Regions from separate parts of the Paenibacillus mobilis genome, predicted to be linked through region 2. Evidence: riboswitches for the same ligand, from Rfam matches in the RefSeq annotation. Region 2 holds a riboswitch; the other holds the start of a gene.
What was found. A riboswitch is a leader RNA that binds a small molecule or an ion and turns the genes downstream of it on or off. The one in region 2 is predicted to bind cyclic di-AMP.
Positions count from the first base shown of each region.

Region 1 (6,150 bases), on a different contig from region 2:
TGGAAGAGGGGCGCTGGATCGTCCGCAAATTCAATTTCTCCAGCTACATGCAGGGAATTGCTTTTGTAGCGGAAGTAGCCGCGATTTCAGAGGCTTTCGAGCATCATCCTTTTATTACGATAGACTACAAAGTCGTTACGCTCCGTCTGACTTCCTGGGAGGAAGGCGGCATTACGGGCGTGGATATTAAAGAAGCGCAGCAGTATAACGAAGCGTTTGACAAGATGCGCAGCGCAGATTGACCTTTAAGTCATGGAGCCGATAAGTTGTTTCCACCTGCAGGCGTTATGAAAAAAAGAGAAGTGCACCTTAGCCGGCTCGGCAGGGTGCACTTTTTATTTTAGCCCGGTTCAAGCCAAGCCAGGCTAGGCGCAGCTGAAGATTCCGCCGCAGCTCAAGCCCGATTTTGCCCGTCCGGTTGGTAGACCATGCAATAAAAAGGCTTCATTCCGGTAGGCGTTTGCCGTTCGTATAAATCCGTAATGGTAAAACCTGCCTTCTGATAGGCGCGGATCGCCCGATTGTTCCAGGTCAGTACTTCCAGGTCAATTTCATTGTCCGGCTTGCGGCGGAGCGCCTCCTGAACGATAGCCGCGACAAAAGCGCCGCCCCGTCCATGTCCGCAAAGCTCCGGTTTCATGCCGATGCCGAGCCGGGTAACGCCCTCCATCGGAAAAAACTGCGCAAACCCGCAAAGCGAACCCTGCTCGTCCAGCAGGGACACGTATTGCGTGCGCCGGATCGCCGGATCGCCGAACTCGACCTCAAGTCCCTTCATCTGCTCCCAGGGGAGCCAGCCGTATATATTGTATGGAGGTTCATAACACCAGGTACAAATCTCGGCCCCATGAGCCTCTTCCATCGGAACCACTTGAAAGGAATAGGTCTTCTCAGGCAAGCCAATCCCTCCTTAATCAGGATATTGGGTTTATGCAGCACAAGTCTAATGTACCCGAGAGCGGAAGCTTTGGCAAAAATTTTGGAAAAAAGCCCCGGAGACCGTTTAAACGTCGTAACACCGGGTAAATAAAAATCATATGGGAAACCTTTCCTTCCCATAAACCTCTGCATGGCCGGCTTAAAAAATATCGCAGGTTTAAGTCCGGAAGGTGGAACCTTTGGCTTGCTTGCCTCGTTTATAGGTAAGGAAAACAAAAAAAGCCGCAAGCGATTCCGGCAAGAATCGTGCGGCCAAGAGGAACAACATGCAGGATTCCTTCGCCTGGCAGGGCGGAGGGTCCTAAAGATTAACAGCAAACGTTTTATAAGAATATTGACTCAAAATGCGTTTGGCTCCAACATAACGGTTGGCATAATAGCTGTTGCTGAGCTTATCCACGCGAACACCCTTTGAAGAAGAGGCATGAGCGAAGGTTCCGCTGCCCATGTAAATCCCTACATGGGAGACGCCGTTGCCGAGCGTATTAAAGAAGACAAGATCGCCGGCTTTTAATTGGGCTTTGGCAACCGCAGTACCTTGTTTGTACTGAGCGGCCGATTGGCGGGCAAGAGTTACGCCCATTTTCTGAAATACGAACTTCGTAAATCCGGAGCAGTCAAATGCGCCGTTGCCGGTAGCTCCCATTTTGTAAGGGGTACCGTATACCGAGCTAACAACCGAGCTCAGTGTCGATGCGGATGCAGTGCTTGTACCTAATGTTCCGGCGGACAGAAGAATGGCTAAACCCACTGCCGCAGCTGTTAATGTCTTTCTCAAGATGTCAAACTCCTTCCAAGGCCTGCGAGGTTAGCTTGAGGATTCGGTCGAAGGTTCCCTATGACTCTCTGATAGCGGAGTCAATTCACCCATAACTGGTTCCCCCGTTTCCCAGGTGCGGGGAATTCGGCTGTTGTTTGTTGTGGCACCTGACAATGCGTTACGGATGAAGAGGACTTAAAAGAAGACTTCATGGATTTAGTAAGGCTTCATAAGACTCGTCCATCACTTGCGACTGACAACAATAATTACAAATTTGTTACTAATGCATGGGTAATTGTAACAAATTGAGGGCAAAGAAGCAAGGCGTGTCCGCACTTTATCCGGGAATTCTTCCAAATTCGTCTTTTAGACCTAATAGAATGACGGTATTTGGGACTCGGCTCCGGCGGCGGGGCTCCAACCTGAGTGCAGGGTTTCTAAATAAAAAAAACCTTTAAACCATTCCGGCCGGAATGATTTAAAGGTCAGGCCTGGTGACGTTCTTATTCCACGTTGTCGTTGTCTGCGGAATCGTCCGCGGCAACCGACTGGTAAACGTCACTGCTCATGATGCGTTTGGCTCCAACGTAGCGGTTGACATAATAGCTTTCACTTAATTTGCTGATGGTCACGCCTTTAGAAGAGGACGCATGAGCAAATTTGCCGTCTCCTACGTAAACCCCTACGTGGGAAACGCCGCTGCCGCTAGTGTTGAAGAACACCAGATCGCCTGGAATGAGATCGCTTTTCTCTACCGCTTTACCCATTTTGTATTGGGAGCCGGATTGGTGAGGAAGCGTGATGCCGAGCTTTGCAAACACATATCTTGTGAAACCGGAGCAATCAAAACCGTTGGTTGTTGTTCCTCCGGATTTATAAGGTGTGCCCAAAGCTCCGTCCACCGCTTTATCCAGTTGGGTATCGGCCGCAAAAACGCTCGTACCCACGGTGAACATTAATGCAAAACTTACTGCTGCTGCTGCCAACTTCTTCTTCAAACTGTGTGTACCCCTTCCAACGCCTACGAGGTTAGCTTAAGGATTCGGTAGAAGGTTTCCCCTATGGCCCCTCCGTTGCGAGACCAATTCACCCAAAGTGGTTCCCCCGTTCCCCTGATGCCTGGGATTAGGCTTATTCTTTATGGCATCTGAAGCTACTTATTCGACATCTTTTTCATAAGTCCTGCTAAGTCATTAAAAAAGAATTACAAAGTTGTTACTTGTTTGGTTGAAGCCATTGTATCAGCAAAAGGTACTATTTGGCAATGCGTATTTTTGAAAAAAGAGTGCCCGGACAGGCACCAAAAAGCCCGAGCCTGTTGGCCCGGGCCTTGCGCGGCGCCGATCCGGCGCTTATATTTTTTTTATTGGCCTTGTAGAAAAGAATTTATTTTTCAGACCCTTCCTTCCACAGGTGGAATTGCGAGGCGGTCTGCCAGATTCCTAAAATGCTGCTGATCAGCGGATAGGATTGGTGCAGGATCAGGCCCAGGATTCCGGTCCATATCCAGGAACCGGCGGTAAACAGGCCGCACAGCAGCAGGCTGAGCCCGCCCAGCAGCACGGAGATGCCGATGACTTGAATCAGCCGTCTTGCGCACCAGAACAGGGAGGTAAACACGCCGGAGCCGGAGAGCCAGCCGAGCAGCGCGTATTCCAGGAACCTTTTCACAAGGAAAAACCAGACTCCCCAACCGCCCAGGGCACCTGCGGTAACCAACAGCGTATGGTGGTCGCCGTTCAGCAGCAGCGTGGAACGGTCATATAGGCGGGGAAGCAGCCAATAAGCCGGAAGCAGGGTGAGAACCAGCTCGGCCAAATATAAGAGGCCGACGGGCTTCCAGCGCTTGCGGATGCCTTCAAAGAACAGCCAGCCCGCCCCGTCGCGATCCTTTTCTTCCAGCAGTCCATGATAAATACCGGCGCGGATCAGGGGGGTAAACAGAAGGCGGATCAACATCATGCCGGCGAGCAGCCCGCCGTAAAGGCGCAGCTCGCTGCTGCCCGCCAGGCCCATTTGGCCTTCCACCACGAACAGCAGGCGGCTCAGCTCGCCGGGACCGGAATCCGGATATCTCTGCAGAACCGGCATAATGGCGGAATGAATGATTTTATAGAGGAATACGCTCCAAAGCAGCCGGTACAGAAAAAGAAGGATGGCAATGGGCAACTGCTTGGACGCGCTCGTCCAGCCTTTTCGGATATAGGTCATCGCTTCATTCACCTCACCATGACAGCAGTCCAAGCAGAGAGTCCACAAGCTTGGCGATGCTCAGATTCCATCTGAACCCGACGACCGGATCCACTTCGGCTTTTAAATAGTTGTTGATATGTTTGTTCTCAAGCAGGAGCGTATAGGCGGGGTCGATCATCACCCAGGCGAGCGGCTCCTTGTAGTCCACCTTAAATTCGGCAATAGGCACCTTGCCGTCCCATTCCTTGCGGACCTCGTGGCCGTCAGTGAAGGTAAAGAGCACCGGCACCGGTGTAGTGGACGCTCCGCGGCGGCTTACGGCAACCGTAGCTTCATAAACGGTTTCCCCGTTCTGCTCTTTACGGTCGGTCGTGATGTGGTCTACGGCGTAGTCGACCATCTTTCCGTCATACACATAGGAATCGAAGTAATCGCTCCAGGATTTCCCGGTTACCTGCTCAAGCACACGCTGGAAGTCCGCGGTCGTAGGATGCTTGAAGCGGTATTTCAGCGCATAGGTTTTCATGACCTTGTTCATCTGCTTGGTGCCGATCTGCCGCTCAATGTCCAGCAGCACCAGCTTGCCCCGCGTATAGACGTTAAGCGCATAATTCCGGGAAGAACCGTATTTCCATGCCTCTTGATCCAAGGATAGAGGGCGGGTAATCATGGCGGACTGGATCGTCAGATTGGGATTGATGCCGAATTCCTTTTCCATTACTTTGTCTTCGGCGTAGGAGGTGAAGGCTTCGTCGAGCCAAGGCTCTTCAAATTCATTGCTGGCGATCATCCCGTAAAAATACTGGTGCCCGATTTCATGGACCACGGTCCTCTCCAGATCGTAACCCGGGGAATCGTCAGTTGCTCCGAACGCGGTAATGAGCGTCGGGTATTCCATGCCGCCCGCTCCGTTTCCGTCAGCCGGAGGCACCACGATGGAAAGCGTGGAGTAAGGGTATGGCCCGTAAGACTTGCTGTAGGAGGCGAGCGCCGCTTTGGCCGCATAGAAATAGCGGTCCTTCAAGTCTTTGTGAGCCGGGTCCAGATACAGCTTAATGCGTACGCCGGGCACACTGTCCGAAGCAAAGGGCTCCTCCGCGTAAATGAAATCCGGCGAGGCGGCCCAGGCGAAATCATGTACGTCGTCGGCATAGAATTGATAGGTTTTCCTAGCATTTTTGACTGCTGCCGACTTGGTGGGAAACCCGGTGGCAGCCACGATATAGTTCTGCGGCACGTTGATCTTCACGCTGTAGATGCCGAAATCGGAATAGAATTCGGAATTGCCGTGGTATTCGTGAAGGTTCCAGCCTTCCTGCGTTCTGCCCCGCGTGCCCGCCGGCTCATAAACGCTCATCTTCGGAAACCATTGTCCGGCCATAACGAAATCGCCGGCTGTGCCCATCCGAGCAAAAACCTTGGGCAGCTTCACTTCAAACCCGATTTTCAGCGTCAGGGTTTCCCCGCCCTGAACTGCTTGCGGCAGACGGACTTTCACGAGGGTCTTGTCCTTTGCGTTGCCGTCGTCAGGCTGCACATATTGGAGGCGGTGGAGCAGGGAAATGCCATCCGTGGTACGAATTTCGGTCATGGTGATCGATCCCCATCCGTTCTGGGGCATGGAGTCTCCCCGAAGAACGCCGCCCGATTCCCTCATAAAAGTAGTGTCCGGAGAGGAGAAGGCATTTGCGTACAGATGCAGGTAAACCTCGTTCACTGGTTTTTTGCCGGGATGCGTCCAGCTAAGCGTTTCGGTACCGGTTAAGGTGCCGGTTTGTTCGTCCAGCTTTACGTCGATATGGTACTCCGACACCCTGTCGCTGAGCACCTCGGCGCTGGGCTGCTGTACGCTCTCTTTGACGGGGGTGGCGCCCGGTTCCGTTAGAGAGGGCTTGGCCTGACCGGGAGCAAGAGAAGTCGCAATAGAAGCTGGATCGCCCGGGCGCAGCTTGGTTAATCCCCAAAACGACCCCCCCAGCAGGAGCAGGGCGGCCGCCAAGAGCATGATGGTTTTGGTCCGTTTCCTTGGTGCAAACATAGATTGATACCTCCCGTTGACAAGCATCTACAGCATGTATATGTTTGCATTTGAAAGATTATTAGCTAAAATAAAATTAATGTACAAGGTGTGAATGGAAGCGCCTTTAACCTTGGAGGGAATTATGGATAATACGCCGAACGCGGGAAAGAAACCGCTGAGTTTGAATATTATAAGCAGCAATGAGAAGACCAAACATAAAGGATTCGGAGCGGGGTCC
Region 1 covers NZ_JBZCMS010000020.1:22,207-28,356, reverse strand. The annotation lists gene AC3ZPD_RS22535 (4a-hydroxytetrahydrobiopterin dehydratase) at 1-242, shown strand, start outside; gene AC3ZPD_RS22530 (GNAT family N-acetyltransferase) at 395-862, opposite strand; gene AC3ZPD_RS22525 (C40 family peptidase) at 1,241-1,717, opposite strand; cyclic di-AMP (ydaO/yuaA leader) riboswitch at 1,722-1,859, opposite strand; gene AC3ZPD_RS22520 (C40 family peptidase) at 2,203-2,697, opposite strand; cyclic di-AMP (ydaO/yuaA leader) riboswitch at 2,703-2,841, opposite strand; gene AC3ZPD_RS22515 (hypothetical protein) at 3,086-3,910, opposite strand; gene AC3ZPD_RS22510 (M1 family metallopeptidase) at 3,924-5,930, opposite strand; gene AC3ZPD_RS22505 (YwhD family protein) at 6,055-6,150, shown strand, end outside.
Region 1: linked by a shared signal. The riboswitch ahead of AC3ZPD_RS22525 (C40 family peptidase) and the one ahead of AC3ZPD_RS22325 (resuscitation-promoting factor) in region 2 are both predicted to bind cyclic di-AMP.

Region 2 (6,150 bases):
ATCAGGGATAAAACTTTAGTGTCAACGGTTATTTTCGTGAAAATTGAAAGTAATGCAAAGAAAATTAGAGTTTTTTTTGAACACCGCATTTTTGGCAAAACAATAAAAAGAACCGGCTGAACAGCCGGTTCCTTCTGGGAACTGATGTTTGTTTATTTGCCTGGGTTTTTGTATGCCTACATTACCGACGGTACCACGTTCAACTTGCTCAGATCCTGAAATTTCGGCAACCCGATCCGGTAGCTGCCGCGGGTCTCGATACCGCCGACACCCTGAATGCCGCTGATCGTATGCTTCAGCACATCCGTGATGTTAATGGTCCCGCGAACAGAGGTAAACGCCGCTTTAGCCGCAATGTAGACTGGATCCAGCGCATGAATCAAAATACGCCCGGGGGAGCTGGCAAAATTGGCCCCGGCCTGCAGCAAAGCCTCAAAATGCGACTGGCAGGCCCCGGCCACGATCGTCAGCGCATCAAAATTGCGCTCGTACTGACGGGCCACCTGAATAGCGTCAACGAAGCTGCGGGAATTTTTGTAGCTGGACAAGCTGTACAGGTCATTGTTAAGCCTGCTCTTGAGCACGCCGTCATGACCGGTAATAACCACGATATCGGGCCTTACATTCGGCAGAAGGCGGTATAAAGCGTCGGCCATGGATTTTTCGTTCACATAGTGGCCTTGAGCCGGTACGCGAAGCTTCTCGTACAAGTCCATACTCTTCTTTAAATAAAGCGGATCCCCGTCCAAATGAAGCACCATGCCAGGCACTTCAAAATAAGACTGTGCGGAATAGTCGCTTGGCAGGACGGACCTTTCTATCCCTAACAAAGCCCGGTTTTGTTCCTCAAGCGACTTGCGGTCATGCTGCAGCTTCTGCAGTCCTTCCGCCGCTTTAATGCGGGCTTCCTTGGCTTTTCCGGTCGGGACATCGCTGGTCACGGGAACCAGGTCATATACGGGAGCGTCGGCCAGCAAACGGAATTCGGTTCCTTTAATGATTGCCCGGTTGCGCTCCAAAGCCTCGACACGGAAAGTCAAATCCCGGCCGTAGGATTGGCGGACCACCAGGTCTCCTATATTCGTCAAGTCGATCACCTCTTCTCCCATGGTATGGGCGTCTGAGGATATTGGTTCCTTTTTAGCGCAGACCCGCCTCGTAGAAAACATTCGCAAGCCGCGCAAATTCCTCCAGGCTGAGGGTCTCCGCCCGGCGGACGGGCTCGATGTCGGCCAGATCCAGCAGGCGCTCCAGCTCGGTCCGGTCCCCTTTGGCAAAGAAGCGGCTTTTCAGGTTGTTGGCGATCGTTTTGCGGCGCTGGGAGAAGGAGGCCTGTACCACGTTAAAAAAGAAAGCTTCATCCGTAACTTCAACCGGCCGTTCCTGCCTTACTTTTAAGCGGATTACCGCGGAATCGACATTAGGCTGCGGAATAAAGACGGTATGCGGCACAACGCAAACCAGCTCGGGTTCGCTGAAATACTGAACGGCGATGCTGAGGCTGCCGTAGTCCTTGCCTCCCGGCGATGCCGCCATCCGTTCAGCGACCTCCTTCTGAATCATGACCACGATGTTCTCCAGCGGCAGACGTTCCTCCAGCAGCTTCATCAGGATCGGCGTCGTCACGTAATAAGGCAGGTTGGCGACTACGCTGACTCCGGATACGTCCTTAAATTCCTCCTGGAACAGCTGCTGCAGATCCAGCTTCAGTACATCGCCATGCACCACCTTAACATGCGAAAAAGGCTGCAGCACGTCGCCGAGAATCGGCAGAAGCCGCTGATCGATCTCCACGGCTACAACTTTGCCTGCGGCGTCCGCAAGCTTCTCGGTCAAAGCACCGATGCCGGGACCGATCTCCAGCGCTCCTTTGGACGCGTCCAAACCGGCGGCCCCCACGATTTTGCCGAGAATATTCTGATCGATCAGGAAGTTCTGACCGAGGCTCTTTTTAAACTGAAAACCGTATTTCTGAATGATCTCCTTCGTCCGTCTGGGCGTAGAGACCTCTTCTCTCCTGTTCATGTCCACTAAACTCCTTTATCCTCCAATTGGCGCAGCGCATCCGCGAATTCCTCGCGGCTGATTCTGAACACCGCCAAACGTTTGTGAAATTGCTTGCCGTTGCAATAGCCGATGCCCAGCACCTCGCCCATAAACCGGCGTCGGTCCGACGCTCTTGGATGGACGATGAGCCCTGCGGTCATCAGGTCCTCCCAGTCGATCTGGGGCTGCTCCTCAGGGACTTCGCTGCGCACCCGGGCCAGCGCTTCCCGGATAGCCTCCGGAGAGGCGTTCTCGACGCCGATATCGCCTTTCTTGGTGGCGGCCGACTCGGTCAAAAAAGCGTGCTTGCAGCCGGGAACCTTGGCGGCCACGATTTTGCGGATCCGTTCCCCGGCATGATCGGGATCGGTCAGGATAATGACTCCCCGCCGCTCTTGAGCCAGCGCTATCTTGCGCAGCACGACAGGCCCGATGGCCGATCCCCCGGTTTCGATCGTATCCGCTTCAACGGCTCTTTTAATCGCCACTGTATCGTCTTTACCCTCCACGACAATGACTTCCTTAATCATTTCCCGGCGCCTTCTTTCCATGAGCTTCTTCTTTAGCTGACGTTTTTATTCCAAACAAAAAGAAGAGGAATTCTCCTCTTCTCTGTATACTCTATAGTCAACAATATAATAGCGAATTCCCAAGCTAAAGTAAACGAATCAGTTCAGTTCAGGTTTGACAGGCCCGATCACGTAAACCGTGCGGCCCGTTTTGCGGCCGAAGTTGTTTGCCGCTTTAATGGTGTCGTAATAAACGTCGATTTTGTTGCCTTTGATCGCTCCGCCCGTATCTTCCGCGCGGCGGAAACCCAAACCTTCGATGTATACCCACCAGCCCAATGGAATTATGTTTTTATCTACGGCGATGGTTCTGCCTTCCATAACGCGAGTACCGGATGCTGTCTTGGTTCCAATGCCGGCTTCTTCCGAAGAATAAGCGGTCATAGATACATTTTTAAGCACTTTTTTATATTTAAAGCTTACGCCGTTCTTCGTGACCGAATTGGTGCCGCTGACGGAAACCGTATTGGCTTTGCGTGTAATGCTGGCCGCAAGCACCTCCGTTTTAGGCTCTTCTTTCTTTGTGCCTACCGCGATGACCTGAACGGTTGCCGGTTTGGCTACCGTCTTGCCGACCCAGCGCTTGGAGATCATTTCCCCGTCCTGGAAAACCTTCTCGATCGTATGAACGACCTGGCCGTTGCTGCCGTGTTGAATGGTCTTCGTTTTGCCCTTCAGCAGGTTTGGATCCGAAGTCTTCACTACCGTGTAGGGCACCGTCTGAGGCATCTTCACCATCACCTTGTTGACGCGCACTACATGAATTTTCATGTTCGGCGTCACTTCCGCATTCAGCTCCGGATAAACCTTATCCTGCTCGGAGACGGAAATCCCCGACTCGAGCAAAGCGCTTTTTACGGTGTCTGCTGTCGTATATTTCTGGCTGCTCGATCCGTCCGCAATCAAAGTCACGGGAGCGGCACGGTCGATAACCACCTGGTCGCCGTCCTTCAGCGTACTGCTTAGCGCCGGCGTAATTTTGTCTTGTGTCTGAATGTCTACTTCCTGCTCGTTCAGCAAACCTTCCACATTGTCCTGCCGGGTTTCTACGGCTACTGCCTTGCCGTCAATCATCAGCTGCACGTTTTTCTTGCCCTGGGTGTAAAGATAAGCCAGAAAAACAGATGTAACCGCAACAGCAAGTATGGCATAGATTGCAATTTGACGAGCATTTTGATAACTCCACCGCAAAACGTAAGACATACTGGATGATCGTGATTCATGGGTTTCGTTAGTTCTTAAAAAGCCCACTTCTTCAGTCCTCCTCCATAGCCCCGCCGTCCTAGGTCGATATAAAATGTATATGACGCGACTATTTACCGATTTTTGTACGAAATACGCCGGAAAGCGCGCATTCCGCATCCTTCCCCAGTCTGCCCCGGACTCATCCATTGCGCCGTATAGATCACAATATGATGACCCTATCGCATTTTATTCAAAACAAAAAAAGCCGCAAAAAGAGTTAGAGGAACTCTTCCGTGGCTTCCGTTACTGTCTTGGATGCTATAGGATGCACGAGGTTGCCTCTCTCATAGACGCTTACGGGGTTAGCTGTCGGGTTCGGACGAATGAGAGACGTCCTATCTCGATTCACCCGCTCATGGCGGATGATCTCAAATTCACCCCATAGACTCACGTAAAGAAATCAAATGCAATCAGCTGCGGCTTATGTAAACAACCATGCCCGGCAGACAGCTGCATCGGTTCCCCCGTTCTCCATTCGGAGATTCAGCGAGACTGGTTCATGGAACCAAAGAATCGAAGTGACGTAACGGCGTCAGCCAATTACGCAAATCGATTACTGAAAAGATTCTATCCTTTTTGGATACCGGTTGTAAAGGAGTAATCAACCACGTATTTAAAAATAAATGGTTAAAAATCTGTAATAATCAGCGAATTATTGATTAAAATTCTTTAATATGTCCCGAATGCTCGTTTTTTCGTTCTTTTTACTCCTGTTTTCAGCAAATACCAAATCGTTCCAGCGCATTTCGGGTTGTCAGCCTTGAAATTTCTTCCAGAGTTATCCCTTTAAGTTCAGCTGCCGCTTCCGCCACCAATTTGACGTAACCGGACTCGTTTCTTTTGCCCCGGAAAGGGTGTGGAGTGAGGTATGGAGCATCCGTTTCGAGCAGCAAACGGTCATCCGGAACCTGAACCAGTACCTCTTTAGGCTGTCTCGCGTTTTTGAACGTAATCGGTCCGCCGAAAGACAGATGAAATCCCATATTCAGACAAATTTTGGCGGTTTCCCAGCTACCCGAGAAGGAGTGCATGATGCCTCCAACCTCGCTTGCTTTTTCCTCGCGTAAAATTTTGACCACATCTTCATGGGCGTCGCGATTGTGGATCACGATAGGCATTTTCAACTCTCTGGCCAAGCCGATCTGGCGGCGGAAAACCTTATGCTGCACGTCTTTCGGGGACGTATCCCAGTGGTAGTCCAGACCGATTTCGCCGATGGCAACCACCTTCTCGTGCCGGCAAAGCTCCGCAATCCAATCCAGGTCCCCGTCCTGCATTGTAATCGCATCTACCGGGTGCCAACCTACGGCCGCATAAATAAAATCATACGTTTCGGCAAGCTTCATCGTCGTTGGGATCGTTTCCCTATTAAATCCGACATTTACCATGCGAGTGACCCCTTGTTCAACAGCTCTCGCTATCGTTTCCTCCCGGTCCCCGTCAAATTGTTCCGCATCCAGGTGCGTATGAGTATCAAATAACATGCTCTAATTTCCTCCTTATAAGTCAAAAAAAGTCCGGATCGCCGCAGGCAGCTTGTCCTTCGCCTGAAGCAGCTTATCCTGCGGGAAATACAGCTGATAACGTCCTCTGTGAATCCCGCTGATGGAGCGCACGATATCGGAAACCTCCGAAATTTCCTTCAGCCTTTCCTGTCGGTCCAGCAGCAGAATCTGATGGGTCGTAAGCCCATCCTCCGGCCGGAATACGTCGTAAGGCAGATCCGCAGGGGAATCAATTTCCAGATCGTAAACCGGATCCAGGCCGGCAGCCTCGAAAGCTTGTCTAAATTCTTCAATAGACTCGCTGTCCGTTTTTTCAATTTCTACATATTTATACAGATTCCGATTCATGAAACGTTCACACAAATTTCTCAGGGTCACATCTTCTTCCTGCTGCCATTTCATAAATACGGTTTGGATCAAAGCTTCGTCCAGCTGCAGGTATTCCTCCACCGTCAGTTCACGGGTAAACAGGCCCGGCAGCGGATCAAGCATCATTTTGAATGAATATCCGGAGGCCCATAGCTCCTTCGCCCGGCGGAAAATTTGCCGCAGCAAGATTTCGGAGCTTCGCGTTACCGGATGGAAGTACACCTGCCAATACATCTGGTAGCGGGACATCAAATAATCCTCCACCGCATGCATCCCCGATTCCTTCACGACCACCCGGCCATGGAAAGGACGAAGCATCCGCAAAATCCGGTCAATGTCGATGGTCCCGTAGTTCACGCCCGTAAAATAGGCATCGCGCAGCAGGTAGTCCATTCGGTCCGCGTCGAGCGGGCTGG
Region 2 covers NZ_JBZCMS010000019.1:45,337-51,486, forward strand. The annotation lists gene yabG (sporulation peptidase YabG) at 177-1,088, opposite strand; gene rsmA (16S rRNA (adenine(1518)-N(6)/adenine(1519)-N(6))-dimethyltransferase RsmA) at 1,141-2,025, opposite strand; gene rnmV (ribonuclease M5) at 2,031-2,576, opposite strand; gene AC3ZPD_RS22325 (resuscitation-promoting factor) at 2,715-3,866, opposite strand; cyclic di-AMP (ydaO/yuaA leader) riboswitch at 4,137-4,359, opposite strand; gene AC3ZPD_RS22330 (TatD family hydrolase) at 4,577-5,344, opposite strand; gene AC3ZPD_RS22335 (HD domain-containing protein) at 5,360-6,150, opposite strand, start outside.